One region of the Pseudomonas sp. 910_23 genome, then DNA from elsewhere that is predicted to be linked to it. Evidence: predicted binding sites of a transcription regulator. Region 1 holds the regulator's gene; each other region holds the start of a gene.
The links. The regulator FliA, encoded in region 1, starts transcription of late flagellar genes. The targets are predictions, from matches to a motif close to CTAAAGTTTNNNNNNNNNNNGCCGNTAA.
Positions count from the first base shown of each region.

Region 2: FW800_RS14950 (methyl-accepting chemotaxis protein) is a predicted target of FliA. The motif match lies at 2,638-2,665, and genes of this name have one in related genera.
Region 3: FW800_RS08380 (methyl-accepting chemotaxis protein) is a predicted target of FliA. The motif match lies at 2,962-2,989, and genes of this name have one in related genera.

Region 1 is NZ_VXCZ01000004.1:74,962-80,971, forward strand. It holds gene FW800_RS05995 (chemotaxis protein CheA) at 1-15, opposite strand, end outside; gene FW800_RS06000 (protein phosphatase CheZ) at 27-815, opposite strand; gene FW800_RS06005 (chemotaxis response regulator CheY) at 834-1,208, opposite strand; gene fliA (RNA polymerase sigma factor FliA) at 1,376-2,116, opposite strand; gene fleN (flagellar synthesis regulator FleN) at 2,113-2,946, opposite strand; gene flhF (flagellar biosynthesis protein FlhF) at 3,052-4,368, opposite strand; gene flhA (flagellar biosynthesis protein FlhA) at 4,380-6,010, opposite strand, start outside.
Region 2 is NZ_VXCZ01000011.1:9,528-15,537, forward strand. It holds gene FW800_RS14935 (DUF1631 domain-containing protein) at 1-727, shown strand, start outside; gene ampD (1,6-anhydro-N-acetylmuramyl-L-alanine amidase AmpD) at 789-1,352, shown strand; gene ampE (regulatory signaling modulator protein AmpE) at 1,349-2,185, shown strand; gene FW800_RS14950 (methyl-accepting chemotaxis protein) at 2,778-4,808, shown strand; gene FW800_RS14955 (hypothetical protein) at 4,934-5,362, shown strand; gene FW800_RS14960 (TatD family hydrolase) at 5,309-6,010, opposite strand, start outside.
Region 3 is NZ_VXCZ01000005.1:271,665-277,674, forward strand. It holds gene FW800_RS08370 (AAA family ATPase) at 1-476, opposite strand, end outside; gene pnuC (nicotinamide riboside transporter PnuC) at 473-1,036, opposite strand; gene FW800_RS08380 (methyl-accepting chemotaxis protein) at 1,261-2,895, opposite strand; gene FW800_RS08385 (undecaprenyl-diphosphate phosphatase) at 3,123-3,953, shown strand; gene FW800_RS08390 (DUF1294 domain-containing protein) at 3,950-4,333, shown strand; gene FW800_RS08395 (MmcQ/YjbR family DNA-binding protein) at 4,322-4,678, opposite strand; gene FW800_RS08400 (LysR substrate-binding domain-containing protein) at 4,675-5,583, opposite strand; gene FW800_RS08405 (FMN-dependent NADH-azoreductase) at 5,709-6,010, shown strand, end outside.

The DNA.
Region 1 (6,010 bases):
GGCGCCGAAGCTCATGGGTGTGCTCCTTAGAAGCCTAAACTGGATAACAGGTCATCTACGTCATCCTGACCTGACATAACGTCTTCACGTTTATCGGCATGAATCTGCGGACCTTCACCCTTGGCGAGATGTTTTTGTGGATCTTTTTCCGAGAGGATCGCTTCGCGGTCGTGTTCGATGCCGGCAAAACGGTCGACCTGGCCGGCCATCAGCACCAATTTGAGCAAGTTGCTTTCCACTTCGGTGACCAACTGGGTCACGCGCTTGATCACTTGGCCGGTGAGGTCCTGGTAATCCTGGGCCAGCAGAATGTCGTTGAGGTTGCTCGCCACCGTACGGTTCTCTTGCTCGCTGCGCGACAGGAAACCGTCGACCCGACGCGCCAACTCACGAAATTCCTCAGCGCCCACTTCACGGCGCATGAAGCGGCCCCAGTCAAGGCTCAGGGCCTGGGCTTCGCTGGCCATGCCGTTGACCAGAGGCGTGGCGTTTTCCACCAGGTCCATGGTGCGGTTGGCAGCGGCCTCGGTCAGCCTGACCACATACGACAGGCGCTCAGTGGCATCGGTGATCTGGGAAATTTCTTCGGCCTGGGGCATGCGCGGGTCAATCTGGAAATTGACGATTGCACTGTGCAGCTCGCGTGTGAGCTTGCCCACTTCCTGGTACAGGCCGCGGTCACGGGTCTGGTTAAGCTCATGGATCAACTGCACCGCATCGGCGAACTGGCCTTTTTCCAGGCTGTCGACCAACTGGTGAGCATGTTTTTTCAGGGTCGACTCAAAGTCGCCCTGTGACGTTTCGTTATGCTCCATAGCTCCCCCGCGATGGCATTAGCCGTGGATGCGTTCGAAGATTTTCTCGATCTTCTCTTTCAAGGCCAGTGCCGTGAATGGCTTGACCACGTAACCGTTGACCCCGGCTTGGGCGGCTTCGATGATCTGTTCACGCTTGGCTTCGGCGGTCACCATCAGCACAGGCAGGCTGCGCAGTTTTTCATCGGCACGCACATGGCGCAGCAGGTCGATACCGGTCATACCCGGCATGTTCCAGTCGGTTACCAGAAAGTCGATGCTCCCGCTGTTGAGGATCGGAATCGCCGTCAGGCCGTCATCCGCCTCGACCGTGTTGGTGAACCCAAGGTCACGCAACAGGTTTTTAATGATCCGCCGCATCGTTGAGAAGTCATCAACGATGAGGATTTTCATGTTCTTGTCCAATTCGACCTCCAAGCAGTCTTAAACGCGCCCAGCACCTGGACGCGCCATTTCAATCAACAGGCGTTACACAAAAAGGACTGCCCAGGGCACCACGGTACTCACCCGCAAAACCCTGCGGTTTCGCGGTAGCGTCTGCAGTGTCCCCACACTGCCTGTCAGCGCGCGCGCCACTCTCCCAATCGCCCCCGCAAGCGGGCTGCGCACTGGCTATGCAATTGGCTGACACGCGACTCGCTGACCCCCAGGACCTCACCGATTTCCTTGAGGTTCAGCTCTTCGTCGTAGTACAGCGCCAGCACCAGGCGCTCACGCTCGGGCAAGTTGGCAATCGCGTCCGCCAACGCTTTCTGGAAACGTTCATCTTCCAGATCGCGCGACGGTTCAAGATGTGCACTCGCGCCGTCCTCGTGCAGCCCTTCGTGTTCGCCGTCCTGTAAAAGGTCGTCGAAACTGAACAGGCGGCTGCCCAAGGTATCGTTCAAAATCCCGTAGTAATCGTCGAGACTCAATTGGAGTTCGGCCGCAACTTCATGATCTTTAGCGTCACGACCGGTTTTTGCTTCAATTGCACGAATTGCATCACTGACCATGCGGGTATTGCGGTGTACCGAACGCGGCGCCCAATCGCCTTTACGCACCTCGTCGAGCATTGCGCCACGAATACGGATACCCGCATACGTCTCGAAACTCGCACCCTTGCTCGCGTCGTATTTGGTCGACACTTCAAGCAGGCCGATCATGCCAGCCTGGATCAAGTCCTCGACCTGCACGCTCGCCGGCAGGCGCGCCAACAGGTGATAGGCAATGCGCTTGACCAGAGGCGCATAGCGCTCGATCAATTCGCCCTGGCTGTCACGTGCCGACTTTTTGTAAAGGTTGTAGCCGCTGGATGTCATAGCACCGGTCCCGCACTCGTCTGATGCACCAAACGCTCGACGAAAAACTCCAGATGCCCCCGCGGATTGGCGGGCAACGGCCAGGTATCGACCTTCTGGGCAATGGCCTTGAACGCCAGTGCGCATTTCGAACGAGGGAACGCTTCGTAGACCGCACGCTGCTTTTGCACGGCCTTGCGCACACACTCGTCATAGGGAACTGCGCCGACGTATTGTAAAGCCACATCGAGGAAGCGATCCGTGACCTTGGTCAACTTGGCGAACAGGTTGCGCCCTTCCTGCGGGCTCTGGGCCATGTTGGCCAGCACGCGAAAGCGGTTCATGCCGTAGTCACGGTTAAGCAGTTTGATCAGCGCGTAGGCGTCGGTGATGGAAGTGGGTTCGTCGCACACCACCAGCAGCACCTCCTGCGCGGCGCGCACAAAGCTGACCACCGATTCGCCGATCCCGGCGGCGGTGTCGATCACCAGCACGTCGAGGTTGTCGCCGATATCACTGAAGGCCTGGATCAGCCCGGCATGTTGCGCGGGGCTCAGGTGCACCATGCTCTGGGTGCCCGAGGCAGCCGGCACAATACGAATGCCACCGGGCCCCTGGAGCAGCACATCGCGCAGCTCACAGCGGCCCTCGATCACATCGGCAAGGGTATGTTTGGGTGTCAGCCCCAGCAGAACGTCCACGTTCGCCAAGCCCAAATCAGCATCCAGCAGCATGACGCGACGGCCAAGCTCTGCCAGGGCCAGGGACAAATTCACTGACACGTTAGTTTTGCCGACGCCACCTTTGCCGCCGGTCACCGCGATCACCTGTACGGGATGCATGCTGCCCATTTTATTTCTTTACCTTGTCTTGCTTAGACGCAGGCTACATGGCTTGGCCGCTTGAAACGCTTGCAGACCATCGATGTAGGTACATTTCACGGTGTTCATCCTGCCTCAACCGACCCGTTTTGCCGGGTGGTGGTAAAGGTCGGCGAACATATCGGCCATCGCTTCCTCGCTAGGCTCTTCTTGCATTTGCACACTGACGGCACGGCTGACCAACTGATGACGGCGCGGCAGATGCAGATCATCAGGGATCCGCGGCCCGTCGGTCAGGTAGGCGACCGGTAATTCATGACTGATGGCCAGGCTCAACACTTCGCCCAGGCTCGCGGTTTCGTCGAGCTTGGTGAGGATGCAGCCGGCCAGACCGCAGCGTTTGTAACTATGGTACGCGGCGGTAAGAACCTGTTTCTGGCTGGTGGTTGCAAGCACCAGGTAGTTTTTCGACTTGATGCCACGCCCGGCCAGACTTTCGAGCTGCATACGCAGGGCCGGGTCGCTGGCTTGCAGGCCGGCGGTATCGATCAGCACCACGCGCTTGCGCAGCAGCGGGTCGAGGGCATTGGCCAGGGACTGGCCCGGGTCGACGTGCGTCACCGGCACATTGAGGATGCGGCCCAGGGTCTTGAGCTGCTCCTGGGCGCCGATGCGGTAGCTGTCCATGCTCACCAGGGCGATATTCTGTGCGCCGTACTTGAGTACGTAGCGTGCGGCCAGCTTGGCCAGGGTAGTGGTCTTGCCCATGCCGGCGGGGCCGACCATGGCAATCACACCGCCCTCTTCCAGGGGTTCGATTTCCGGGGTGGCGATCATGCGCGCCAAGTGCGCCAGCAACATGCGCCAGGCCTGACGCGGCTCTTCGACTTCGGCGGTCAAGGCCAGCAGGTCGCGGGACAAAGGGCCGGACAAGCCGATGCGTTGCAGGCGGCGCCACAAGTTGGCTTGCTGGGGCTTGCTGCCTTGCAGTTGCGTCCAGGCCAACGAGCCCAGCTGCACTTCCAGCAGTTCACGCAGGCCATTGAGTTCAAAGCGCATCGAATCGAACACACGCTGGTCGACAGCAGCAGCCGGGGCGGGCGCGGCTGGACGCGGCGGTTCGACAAATGTCGGCTCTACCAGCGGCTCGGCGGCGGTCAGCGGCAAGCCGGCAAACAACTGGCGATTGGTGCTGGCATCGCTGTCACCGCGCATGCTCAGTTCAGCCTGGGCCGACACAATGCGCGAGGCGGTCTTGCGCAGCTCGTCTTCGAGCTCCATGTTCGGCACGCGCGGGGCCAGCGCCTGCGGCGTGTAATCCAGGGCAGCCGTCAGCTCGACACCGCCGGCGATACGACGGTTACCGATAATCGCGGCATCGGCGCCCAGCTCATCACGGACCAGTTTCATGGCCTGACGCATATCGGCGGCGAAAAAACGCTTAACTTGCATAACCCACTACCTCAGCCATTGGGCCCAACTGTCGCGACGATAGTCACTTGCTTATTGTCAGGAATTTCCTGGTAAGCCAACACGTGCAAATTCGGTACAGCCAGGCGTCCAAACCGCGACAACATCGCCCGAACCGGGCCGGCCACCAGCAGGATCACCGGGTTGCCTTGCATTTCCTGGCGCTGTGCGGCGTCGATCAACGAACGCTGCAGCTTTTCAGCCATGCTCGGCTCCAGCAAAACGCCCTCTTCCTGGCCTTGCCCTGCCTTCTGAATACTATTGAGCAATATTTGTTCCAACCTGGGTTCCAGGGTGATCACAGGCAGCTCGGACTCAATGCCTACAATGCTTTGCACGATTGCACGGGACAATCCGACGCGCACCGCCGCCACCAGAGCGGCAGTATCTTGACTCTTGGCGGCATTGTTGGCGATGGCCTCGGCAATGCTGCGAATGTCACGCACCGGCACCTGCTCGGCCAACAGCGCTTGCAGCACCTTGAGCATCTGCGACAGTGTCAGGACACCCGGCACCAGCTCTTCGGCCAGTTTCGGTGAGGATTTGGCCAGCAAGCCCATCAATTGCTGGACTTCCTCGTGACCGATCAGCTCGTGGGAGTGCTTGTAGAGAATCTGGTTGAGGTGCGTGGCAACCACGGTGCTGGCATCCACCACGGTGTAACCCAGCGATTGCGCCTGGCTGCGCTGGCTGACTTCGATCCACACCGCTTCCAGGCCAAAAGCCGGATCTTTGGCGGTAATGCCGTTGAGCGTGCCGAACACCTGCCCGGGGTTGATCGCCAGCTCGCGGTCCGGGTAGATCTCGGCTTCGGCCAGGATCACGCCCATCAGGGTCAGGCGGTAGGCACTGGGGGCCAGGTCGAGGTTGTCGCGGATATGCACGGTGGGCATCAAAAAGCCCAGGTCCTGGGACAGCTTCTTGCGCACGCCCTTGATCCGCGCCAGCAATTGCCCGCCCTGGTTGCGGTCCACCAGCGGGATCAGGCGGTAGCCGACCTCCAGGCCGATCATGTCGATCGGGGTCACATCGTCCCAGCCCAGCTCCTTGGTTTCCTGGGCGCGGGCCGGGGATGGCAGCAGATCCTGCTGGCGGGCAATCTCTTGCTGGGCCTGGACCTTGACCGCGTTCTGCTTTTTCCAGAACAGGTAAGCTGCGCCGCCGGCCAGGGCCGCCATGCTCAGGAACGAGAAGTGGGGCATACCCGGCACGATGCCCATGATCGCCATGATACCCGCCGCCACGGCCAGTGCCTTGGGCGAGGCGAACATCTGGCGGCTGATCTGCTTACCCATGTCTTCGGAGCCCGAAGCGCGGGTAACCATGATGGCCGCAGCTGTCGATAACAACAGTGATGGCAATTGCGCCACTAAACCGTCACCGATGGTCAGCAAGGCGTACACCTTGCCCGCATCACCGAAGGTCATGCCGTGCTGGAAGATACCGACGGCCATGCCGCCGATCAGGTTGATAAACAGAATCAGCAGGCCGGCGATGGCGTCGCCGCGCACAAATTTGCTGGCACCGTCCATGGAGCCGTAGAACTCGGCTTCCTGGGCGACTTCCGCCCGGCGTGACTTGGCCTGGTTCTGGTCGATCAGGCCGGCGTTTAGGTCGGCGTCGA
Region 2 (6,010 bases), on a different contig from region 1:
CGAGGCTGCCCGCCAACGTGTGGCGCAGGTGCTTGATCGAAGGCTGGCGGGCAAGGTTCTGCCGCAGTTTGTGGTGCAATTCCTCCAGCAAGCCTGGAGCCAGGTGTTGCTATTGGCCATGCTCAAGCATGGCGGACAGTCGCTGCAATGGCAGGCAGCGCTGCGCACCCTGGATGAGTTGATCTGGAGCGTCGGCCTGCGGGAAGACACCGAAGCGGGCCGGCATTTGCTTGAGCAACTACCCGCGTTGCTCAAGGCGTTGCGTGACGGTTTGGCCGCTGCGGCGTTCGACTCTTTCAGCACCCGTGAATTTTTCCGGCGGTTGCAGACCATGCATGTTCAGTGTTGCGGGGGCGACGGCGCCGAAGTGCTGGTCGAAGTCCGTGAGTCCTTCACGCTTGGCACCGGTGCGCCGTCCGTCGTTGCGCCGCTGCCCGATGATGACCCCGACCTGCTCAAGGCCAGGCAGTTGCAGATCGGCGCCTGGGTAGCGTTTCAGCACGATCAGGAAATCACCCTGCGCTGCAAGTTGACGGCAATCATGCCGCCTGCCAATACCTGTATTTTCGTCAGCCGCACCGGGCTCAAGGTTCTGGAAAAAACTACCGACCAGTTAGCCCATGCGTTCAAGCGTGGTGTGCTGCGCACGCTGGATGATGGCCCTTTGTTCGAGCGTGCATTGGCTGCGGTGATGGGCGACCTGCGTCAACTCAAACGCGGCACGTGATCGCAACCGCAGGGTGGAACGCGGCATACTGGTAACACCTCGTCTCATTTCAGGAGCCTGTATGCAGTTGGACCCCGCCAGCGGTTGGTGCCAGGGCATCCGTCATTGCCCGTCGCCCAACTTCAACGAGCGCCCTGAAGGCGAAATCTCGCTGTTGGTGGTGCATAACATCAGCTTGCCTCCAGCGCAGTTTGCCACGGGCAAGGTGCAAGAGTTTTTTCAGAATCGTCTGGATGTGTCAGAGCACCCCTACTTTGCCGGTATCGACCACCTACGCGTGTCTGCGCATTTTCTGATTGAACGTGACGGCACTGTGACGCAATTTGTCTCGTGCCGGGACCGGGCCTGGCACGCCGGTATTTCCAGCTTCGAGGGGCGCGAGGTGTGCAATGATTTCTCGCTGGGGATCGAACTGGAAGGCACAGACGAACTGCCGTTCACCGATGCCCAGTACGCGGCGCTGACCGAGCTGACGCGCCAGTTGCTCAAGGCTTACCCAAAGATCACTCGCCAACGTATTTGTGGTCACAGCGATATCGCTCCGGGGCGCAAGACCGACCCGGGCCCCGCTTTTGATTGGGCGCGCTTTCTCGGCGCCCTGCAGGATGGAGGACACGAACAATGAGTTTCCTGGTGTTGGTGCTGGCGGTGTGGATCGAGAAGTTCTCGGCCTTGCGCCTGCGGTTGCAGCGCGACGGTGGATGGCTGCGTGAGCTGGCCAAGCTGGAGTCGAGCCCGCGCATGGGCAAGCGACCCTGGCTGATCCTGACGCTACTGGTGCTGCTGCCGGTAGCGTTGCTGGCGCTGTTGTTGTTGGTACTGGAGCCGGTGGCCTATGGCCTGTTGGCGTTACCGGTGCACATGCTGGTGGTTATCTATAGCCTGGGCCGTGGTGATTTATTGGCAGGGCTGGGGCCGTTCCGTGATGCCTGGCGACGTGGCGACCTGCAAGCTGCAGAGCATGTGGCCGAGCGCGACCTGAAGCTTGGCGCCGACAGTGGCGAGCAATTGCTGGAGCGGGTCCAGGGCTATCTGTTGTGGCAGGCGTACCAGAGCTTTTTTGCGGTGATTTTCTGGTATTTCCTGCTGGGCCCGGTGGCGGCTTTGGCCTACCGGCTGTTGGCGCTGGCCAGCGAACATAGCCAGAATCCCTTGGTGGCCGAACGTGCCGCGCAGTTGCGTCACGCGTTTGACTGGTTGCCGGTACGCCTGTTGGCGGCGAGCTTTGCTTTGGTGGGCAACTTTGTCGGGGTCAGTCGGGTGATGCTCCACGAACTGCTGAGCTGGGACATCAGCGCGGCGCAGTTGATGGAAAAGGTCGGGCTGGCCGCGGCTGAAATCCCTCCTCCAGTGGTGGGGGCTGACGGCATCAATAGCCTGGATCGGTTGTGGGAGCTGCTGCTGCGTGCGGCGGTGTTGTGGTATGCCGGGTTTGCCATCTGGACTGTATTGCCCTGAATACTGTGGGAGGTGGGCTTGTCCCCGATGACCACCGGGATCTACACCTCTTGTGGGAGGGGGCTTGCTCCCGATGGCGGCCTCCGGGCCGACCAGGGTGCTGGATCAGACCGAGTACATATCCATTCCTGCGGTAACGGCCACGGTTGGTTCCGCTTTTACAGCGGGTCACTTTGGAAAAGAGCCCCAAAGTAACCAAAGGGCTCTTGCCCCACCACTCGGCACCTCGCTTAGGCTCGGTGTGCCCGTAATCCGCCAGTGATTTGGGGGGCCGCCGCCACGCGCCATCCATGGCGCGGGGCGGCTAAACCGGCATCCCTGCCGGTTTACCCCCCAAATCCCTGTCGAATTCCGGCCAGCGTGGTTTGACGGGGCGCTTAAGATCAAGATCAAAAGCAGATCAAGATCAAGAGCGGCTCGCTTCGCATCGTGGTTACGGGGGCAAGCCCTCCTACATGTGCTCTCCGGATCTGCCGTTAACCTTACGTTACAAAACTTCCCTTCGAATTGAGCTATACAGACAGAGCGCCAAATAGTGGCTATCTGCCGCCGCCCTGCGCCTCAATAACAATAAAAGAAGGGGAGGTCACCTGTGATGAGCTTGCTCTATCCTGCCGTTGCGCTGATGAACCGCCTGAGCTTCGGCATGAAGTTCAGCCTGATCAGCGTGCTGTTTCTGCTGCCGATGCTGGCGACCAACTATTACCTGGTGCGTGACTCGTGGCGCGAATTCCAGGGCACCCGTGTCGAACTGCAAAGTCTCGACCTGCTTGGCAGCAGCCTGGCATTGCGTCGTGAGTTGGAAACGCTCAACAACCAGGTGCAGATCAACGTCATTCTCGGGCAGTCCGGCAAGGCGGCTGATCTTGAAGCGCAGATCACTGCCCTGGAGCAAGGTGTGCTGGAGCGGTTGCAGGGGTTGCACGCCATGGCGACGCAGCCCGAGCAAGTCGAGGTTTTTGAAAACAAGCGCGACGAGCTGATCGCCGCGTTCAAGGCGCAGCAACAGGAAACCTCGTTGCTCAACAAAGCGGCGTTGATCGGCAAGTTACTCAACCAGGCCCAGATGCTTAGCCAAATTATCGCCAGCCAAGCCGGCTTGAGCCGTGATGTGCAGAGTGACCTGCGCCAACTCAGCGACCTGGTCACTGCGGTCACCCCACAGGTCACCCAACTACTCGGTGAGGGCCGCGCGATGGGCGCGTATTCCCTGGGCCAGGGCTTTATCAATTCCTCCTCCAGTACGCGCTTTGACGAGTTACTGCAGCAGGTGGAAAAGCTCCAGGGCGAATACGGCTTGAAGCTGCAGGACGCGCTGGGCGCCAGCAACGCCGCGCATGCAGCACTCGATAGCTTGGCGCAAGCCAGCCAGGCCAGCCTCAAGCAAGGCAGTGAGTTGTTCGAAGAACAGGTGGTGATGGCCGAGACCCTGGATACACCTTGGCAAGGTTTTTACGACGGCGTCAGTCAACTGATGGCCAAGACCTATCAACTCGATGACGCCACCTTAGCGTTCATCGGCCAGCAACTGGAGCAGCGTCTGACGCAAAACCGCCTGCACATGGTGTTGCTGGTCGCGGCCCTGGTGGCGGTATTTGCGCTGATCTTCTACTTGTATGCAGGTTTCTTTGTCTCCACCCGCACTACCTTGCGCAGCCTGGGGGCGATGATGGACAAAGTCGCGGCCGGTGACATGACGGTCACTTTCGTCGCCCACAGCCGCGACGAGCTGGGAGACCTGGGCCAAGTATTCAATGGCACCGTGGCCAAGATCCACGACCTGATTGAGCGCGTCGGGCATACGGTCAGCCAGGTCGAGTTGCAGGCCAGCCAGGTACAGACGGTTTCGGCACAGAGTAACCAGGCGGTTTCCGGCCAACGCAGCCAGATCGAACAAGTGGCAACGGCGATGAACCAGATGTCTGCCACCGCGCAGGAGGTAGCGCGCAGCGCGGCGGCGGCGGTCAACAGTGCACAGAGCGTCAATGATGAAACCGTCAGCGGGCGGGCGCTGGTGCAATCTCAACAAAGCGGAATCGCACGCCTGGCTTTGGAGATCGATGAGTCGGTGCGGGTGATCAATCAGTTGGCGGCCGATAGCCAGTCCATCAGCAGCGTATTGGAGGTGATCAAGAGCATCGCCGAGCAAACCAATTTGCTGGCGCTCAACGCGGCCATCGAAGCTGCGCGTGCCGGTGAGCAAGGACGCGGTTTTGCCGTAGTGGCCGATGAGGTGCGCACCCTGGCCCGGCGTACCCAGCATTCCACCGGAGAAATTGAACAAATGATCAGCCGCTTGCACAGCGGCGTCGGCGCAGCGGTAAAGGCGATGGGCAGTAGCCATGAAATGGCGAGTGGCACGGTAGGGCAGTCGGAAAAGGTCCAGCACGCCCTGGAAAATATCCTCGGTGCCGTAGGCATGATTGTTGACCAGAACCAGCAGATCGCCGCTGCCGTGGAGCAGCAAACGGCGGTCGCTCACGACATCGACCAGAATATTGTCCAAATCAACCGCGCCGGTGAACATGCAGCACAAGGCGCCCAACAGACCGAAGCGGCCAGCCGGCAGTTGTCGGCGCAGGTCATTGAGCTGAAGCAATTGATTGGCGCGTTTCGGGTGTAAGAACTTTCTGTGGGACTGGGCCATGAATCACGTGGCATTTGTCCTGATTTGCCGGGCTGTGTTTTATCGCGACGTGAATGGGTGAGAATTTGTTTCATCAGTCACGGTCACGAGGGGATACGACGATGGCCGCTGCAATCGGCATCAAAGGGCATTGTGCCCAGTGCAACATGACGTTTGAACTCAAGCCTTGGCAACTGAACGCCATCGCCATGGAAGTACCGTTTGACTGTGCGTACTGCCACTCGGGCCTGCAGTTGTGCTGCCACAAGCAGTTGCGTCAGTTTCGCGCCCTGGACCAGTGGGCGCTGGTCCGGCCCGGCATGATCATGCTGACGTGCGCGACCTTGCTGATGGCGTTGTTCGCAGAGTGGTTGGGGCTGCTCAGCGTGATCGGGCAGTTGAACATTTCGCTGGTCGCGGTGTTGATTCATCTGCTGGTCGTGCGCTATGCCCGTTATCGGCAAAGGATGACCTTGAACTTGCAGGTCATCAGCCCGCTACCAGTTGAACAGCTCGCACGCATTGCGTGTGCTCGTCTCACCCAGCAATAAAGGGCTGATGCCCATACGCTCAGCCAGGGCGGTGCAGATAGCCGGCAGGTGCTGCGGGCTATTGCGCTGGTTGGGATACATGGCCGGGGCCATGTCCGGCGAATCGGTTTCCAGTACCACGGCTTCAAGGGGCAATTGTGCCAGTACCTTGTGCATGCGCAGGGCCTGGGGCCAAGTGGCGGCGCCGCCCAGACCGAGTTTGAAACCCAGTTTGATGTACTCGCGGGCCTCTTCAATGCTGCCGGCGAACGCATGAATGATCCCGCCCCTCGGTAGACGGATGCGCTTGAGCGTGGCAATCACGACGGCGTGGCTGCGGCGTACATGCAGCAAGGCGGGGAGTTGGAAATCCGCCGCGAGTTTCAGCTGGGCTTCGAACAGGCTTTGCTGGCGCTCGCGATCCAGGTGCTCAAGGAAGTAATCCAGACCGATTTCGCCCACGGCGCAGAGTTGCCGATGGCCGTGCAAGCGCGTCAACCAGTCACCCAGCTCCAGCAGGTCGGCAGGGCGATGCTCATCGAGATACACCGGGTGCAAACCAAAGGCAGCGAACAAACCGTCGTCCTGCTGCACCAGATCCCACAGCCGCTGCCAGTTTTTCTGATACACCCCCAGTACCACCAGACGCCGTATCCCGAGTTCACGGCT
Region 3 (6,010 bases), on a different contig from region 1:
TGCTCCCAATCCCCACGAATCACCACCACCGGCTGTTGATGCTGTTGCATCCACTCCAGGCTGGCCTGGAAAAACGCCCGGCGGTCGGCCAGTTCCGGCTGGCAGCGCTGGCCATCGGCGCTCCATTCCACGTCCTCGGGGGAGAGCAGCAGGTGCAGGTCGTACTGCCGGGCCAGCAGTTCGTCATCAAGCCAACCGGGGTAATCGCCAAACAGGGTCTGGCTCCATAGCCTGTTGGTCAGCAGGTGGGTGTCGAGGATCAACAGCGCAGGGTGCCGGGCGCGGGCGCTGTCTTCCCAGGCTAATTGGCCATGGGCGATGGCGGGGATATCCGCCAGGGTCGTGTCACGCTGATGGTGATCGATGAAATGCCGCACGTATTCACCCACCATCACCCCGCCGAAGTGCGCGTGCAGTTGCGCCGCCAACCAGCTTTTGCCGCTGGATTCGGGGCCTGCCAATACCACCACCTTCATGAGTGCAACGCCGGGTCGGCGCGCCATTCGCGCCAGCCTTGTACGGCAATCACGGTAAACAGTGCATAGAGCGCCGCAGTGAGATAGAGGCCTTTGTAGAGAAACAGGCCGACAAAAATCACGTCAACGACAATCCACAGCGCCCAGCACTGCACGCGCTTTTGCGCCATCCACATCTGCGCCACCAGGCTGAAACCGGTGAGGGCGGCGTCGAGCCAGGGTTGGGCGGCGTCGGTCCAGTGGGCCATGGCGGCGCCGAGCAACAGGCTGCCGACGGCGCCTACGGCCAGGCTGACCATGATCGCAGGCGCTCGCAGGCTGGTGACCTGACGGCCCTGTTTGACTTCGCCGGCACGGGTCCATTGCCACCAGCCATACACCTGCAACGCGGCGTAGACCACTTGCAGCAGCATGTCGGAGTAGAGCTTGACCTCGAAAAACACCCAGGTGTAGAGCAGCACCATCACCAGGCCGATGGGCCAGCACCAAGGGTTTTGTTTGACCGTCAGCCAGACAGCGATCACCCCCAGGGCGGCGGCGAACAGTTCAAGCCCGGACATGGCGGATCCTTGGGAAGTGGGAGAGGGCGGTGATTGTACCCAGAGGTCAGCGATCTTCAAACTTGCGTGCAATGGGCATACATCGTACAAAAATGTGGGAGGGGCGGTGCGACGATTCGACTTGCTCCCGATATAGGTGGATCAGTCAGCTCATTTGCACCTGACCCACCGTAATCGGGAGCAAGTCGAATCGTCGCACCGCCCCTCCCACAATTTACCCGGCGCTAGATTCGGAATTGGCGCAGCAACCCATCAAGCTGTTCACTCAAGCCCCGCAATTGCGCACTCGCCACGCTCGATTGTTCCGCCGCCAGCGCCGTGCTGTGGGACAGCCCGGCCGCCTGGGTGACGTTCTGGTTGATGTCTTCCACCACATGGGCTTGTTGCAGGGTGGCGCTGGCAATCGAAGCATTCAACCCGTTGAGGTTGTGCAGTGCCTGGCCGATGGCGGTGAGGCTGGCTCCGGCCTGGCCGGCCTGTTCGATGGTCAGTTGCGAGGCACTGTGGCTGTCGCTGATGACCTTGACCGCCGCTTCCGAGTGGCCCTGCAGGCGCTCGATCATCACCTGGATTTCGGCGGTGGATTTCTGCGTGCGCTGGGCCAGCAAGCGCACTTCATCGGCAACCACCGCAAAGCCACGGCCTTGCTCCCCGGCGCGGGCAGCTTCGATGGCGGCGTTGAGGGCGAGCAAGTTGGTCTGATCGGCAATGGAACGGATCACTTCCAGTACTCCGCCGATCTGCGTGCTTTCGCTGGAGAGCGTGCGGATCACCTCCACAGCCTGGTTGATGGTGGAGGAGAGCTGATCGATCTGCTGCAAGCTGCCGTCGATATTCACTTGGCCCTGTTGCGCCTGGGCTTGGGCATCGCGCATTTCGCTGGCCGCGTGCTCGGCATTCTTGGCCACGTCCTGCACGCCGTAAGTGACTTCGTTGATGGCGGTGGCCACCAGTTCCATCTGCTGCGACTGCTGCTGGCTGCGGTCGTGGGCCTGGCTGGCGTTGTGGCCCAACTCGGTGGATGACTGGCCCAAAGCGTTCGCGCATACCTGCAATTGGCCGACCACCTGGCGCAACTTGGCGGTGAAGCCATTGAAGTGGCGGGCCAGCTGGGTAAGCTCGTCGCTGCCATGGGTGTCGAGACTGCGGGTCAGGTCGCTTTCACCGCTGGCAATATTGCCCATCGCGTTCACTGCCGCCTGCAATGGCTGCACGATACTGCGGGCGATCAGCACCACCAGCACGGCCATCATCAGCGCAATGCCCAGGCCGATTGCCGAGGCTTTCCATACCTGGGTCTTGAACTCGGCCTGCACATCATCGACGTACACGCCGGAGCCGATAATCCAGCCCCAGGGTTCGAACAGCTGGATATAGGAGGTTTTCTCCACCGGTGCGTCGGCGCCCGGTTTCGGCCAGCGATAGTTGACGATCCCGGCGCCCTTGGCCTTGGCCATAATCACGAACTCATTGAACACGGCGAAACCATCCGGGTCACGAATCGCCGAGAGGTTCTGGCCATCGAGCTTGGGGTTGGCCGCGTGCATGATCATCACGGGGGTGAGGTCGTTGATCCAGAAGTAGTCATCGTGGTCGTAGCGCAGGCCACGCACCGCGCTCAGGGCTTGCTGCTGCGCGGCGTCACGGGTCAGTACCCCGGTTTTCTCCAGGTTCTGGTAATACCCGAGCACGCCGCTAGCGGTTTGCACCACGTGCTGGGTCTGCTGGCGCTTGGCCTGGTAGAGGTCGCCGTGGATCTGGTTCAGCATCAGCAGCCCCAAGGCCAGCAGCATCAACACGGCGACTATCAGGATCAGCCAAAGGCGGCGGCTGATCGACATGCTGCGCAAACTGTTCATCGTCCTGTCACTCCATGCTCTTTATAATTGTGGTGCTGCTTCGAGATTTCCGGCGTGTCTGATAGGCTTTCGGCCCGGAATCGAAAAACCTGAGTACTGCCTGATTTTTCACGGAATTTTTGCAGACCGGCGTTGAGAATCAACCGCGGGCGCTTGAGTGCGCTCGTCGTCAGTGAACTTTAAAAAAGACTAAGAGGCATGCCACGCGCATGACCTTTGGAGAGAGCATGGATTTTTGGACCGCCATACAGGCATTGATTCTCGGCATCGTCGAGGGGCTGACGGAGTTCCTGCCGATCTCCAGCACCGGGCACCAGATCATCGTCGCCGACCTGATCAATTTCGGCGGCGAGCGTTTCGAAGCTTTCAATATCATTATCCAGCTGGGCGCGATCCTGGCGGTGGTCTGGGAGTTTCGCCGCAAGATCCTCGATGTGGTCATCGGCCTGCCGACCCAGCCCAAGGCCCGGCGTTTCACGGTCAACCTGATCATCGCCGTATTGCCGGCGGTGGTACTCGGGGTGATTTTTGCCGACCTGATCAAGCATTACCTGTTCAACCCGATCACCGTCGCCAGTGCCCTGGTGGTCGGTGGGGTGATCATGTTGTGGGCCGAACAGCGCCAACATGCGGTGCGTGCTGAAACGGTGGATGACATTACCTGGAAAGACGCCCTCAAGGTCGGCCTGGCCCAGTGCCTGGCAATGATTCCGGGCACTTCGCGTTCCGGTGCGACGATCATCGGCGGCCTGTTGTTCGGCCTGTCGCGCAAGACGGCCACCGAGTTTTCGTTCTTCCTAGCCATGCCGACCATGGTCGGGGCAGCGGTTTACTCGGGCTACAAGTACCGCGACCTGTTCCAGCCGGCGGACTTCCCGGTATTCGCCATAGGTTTTGTCACCTCGTTCATTTTCGCCATGATCGCGGTCAAGGGCTTGCTCAAGTTCATCGCCAGCCACAGCTACGCGGTCTTTGCCTGGTACCGGATTGCCTTCGGCCTGGTCATCCTGGCGACCTGGCAATTCGGCTGGATCGACTGGACTGCGGTCAAGCCATGAGCATCCAGCATCCACGCCTGAAGGCGCTGATCTTTGTGTTGTTATGCGCCGCGCCACTGTTGGGTTCAGCGGTGCTGTGGTATCGCGGCGAGACGGTGATCCCGCTGGCGGCGTATGGCGTGGTCAGTGTGGTGGCGTTCTTCCTGTACTGGAGCGACAAGCGCAAGGCGCAGACCGAGGGCCGGCGCATCCCGGAAAACATTCTGCACGCTGTCGAGCTGGCAGGCGGTTGGCCGGGTGCGCTGATTGCCCAGCAGGTGTTCCGGCACAAGACGCGCAAGGTGTCTTACCAGGTGCTGTTCTGGGTGATTGTGTTGCTGCATCAGGTGTTTTGGCTGGACCAGCTGTTCCTGGGCGGTACGCTGCTTTCAATCCTCTAGCAACAAGCCGATCTGCGTGCGCTTGGGCAGTTTGCTGACCACCAGTTGGTGAGAGCGCTGCAACAAGCCACGCAGCTCATCGGCGCCCAGCGGGTAGGGCGTATTCATGATGATCCACTGCGCCCGCGCCAGATACGGTGCGGGGTGGATGCCGGGGCGGTCGACGTGGCCCAGGAACAGTTCCTTGTCGACCTTGAACGCCAGCGAGTCGCCGCGCAGGTTCTGCAGGGCGAACATCTTGTTGCCGGCAATCGAGAACACCCGCACGCCGCCCCATTTATAATCTTCCCGCGCACCGGGCAGGGTCAGGCAGAACGCGGCCACTTGTGCTTCGGTCATGCTCATAGCAATCGATCTCCACAGCCTTTGAAGCCTTCTTCCAGGTAGTCGATCCACGCGCGGATCGCCGGCAGCACGCCACGCCGATGCGGGTATACGGCTTGCAACCAGCCGCCCGGCAATGACCATTGCGGCAGCAATTGCACCAGGCGGCCGCTGGCCAGTTCCTCTTCGCAATACATCATCGGCAGCACCGTAAAGCCCAGGCCCATGATGGCGCTGGCCTTGCGCACGATGAAGTCATCGATGCCCAGGCGGGCCTCCATCACCAGATCGTGAAGGTTGCCCTGGGGGTCGATAATCCGCTGGTGCACCATGCGGTCGGCTTCTAGTGCGCCGAGTATGGGCAGTTGCTTGAGGTCTTCAAGGGCGAGGACCTGCCGCTCGCGCATCAATGCCGGGCTGGCGACCAGCACTGTCTGGGCCTGGCGCAGGCGCTTGGTCACCAGCAGCGGGTCTTCATCACCCAGTTCGCGCACACGCAGGGCCACATCAATGCCTTCGGCGACCAGATCGACGCGGCGATTGACCAGGGTCATGTCCAGTTGCACCAACGGGTGCGCCGCAAGAAAGCCAGCCACCAGTTCCGGCAGGATCTGCTGGGCCAGACCCACCGGGCACGTGACCCGCAGGCGTCCACGCGGCTCGCTGGACATGCTGGCCACCGCCTCGTCGGCCATCTCCGCTTCCAGCAACATGGCCTGGCAATGGCGCAGGTAACGTTCGCCCACGGCAGTCAGGGTCAGTTGTCGGGTAGTGCGTTGCAGCAGGCGCGCTCCCAGGCGCTCTTCAAGCTCGGCAATGCGCCGTGACAGCCTGGACTTGGGAATCCCCAGCAGCCGGCCCGCCGCGGCGAAACCGCCGGCTTCGACGACTTTGGCGAAATAGTAGAGATCGTTGAGGTCTTGCATGGTCGGCCTATTGTCCTGTCAGTAGGACAAACTATCGCATTTCAGATGGCTTATCGACTATTGGTTTCATGCGTAGCATCACCACCATCTGATCGCCCCTGTCGATCCCACCTCGGAGATCCACCATGAAACTATTGCATATCGATTCCAGCATCCTCGGCGACAACTCGGCTTCCCGCCAACTCAGTGCCGGTGTGGTCAAGGCATGGCAAGCGGCTGAACCGGGTGTGCAAGTGACTTACCGTGACCTGGCCAGCGAAGGCATCAACCACTTCTCCGGCGCTACCCTGGGTGCACTGGGCACTGCGGCCGAACTGCGCGATGCCGCGCAAAAGCACGAGGCGGAACTGAGTGCATCGTCGCTGGCTGAATTCCTCGCCGCCGATGCCATAGTGGTAGGCGCACCGATGTACAACTTCACTATTCC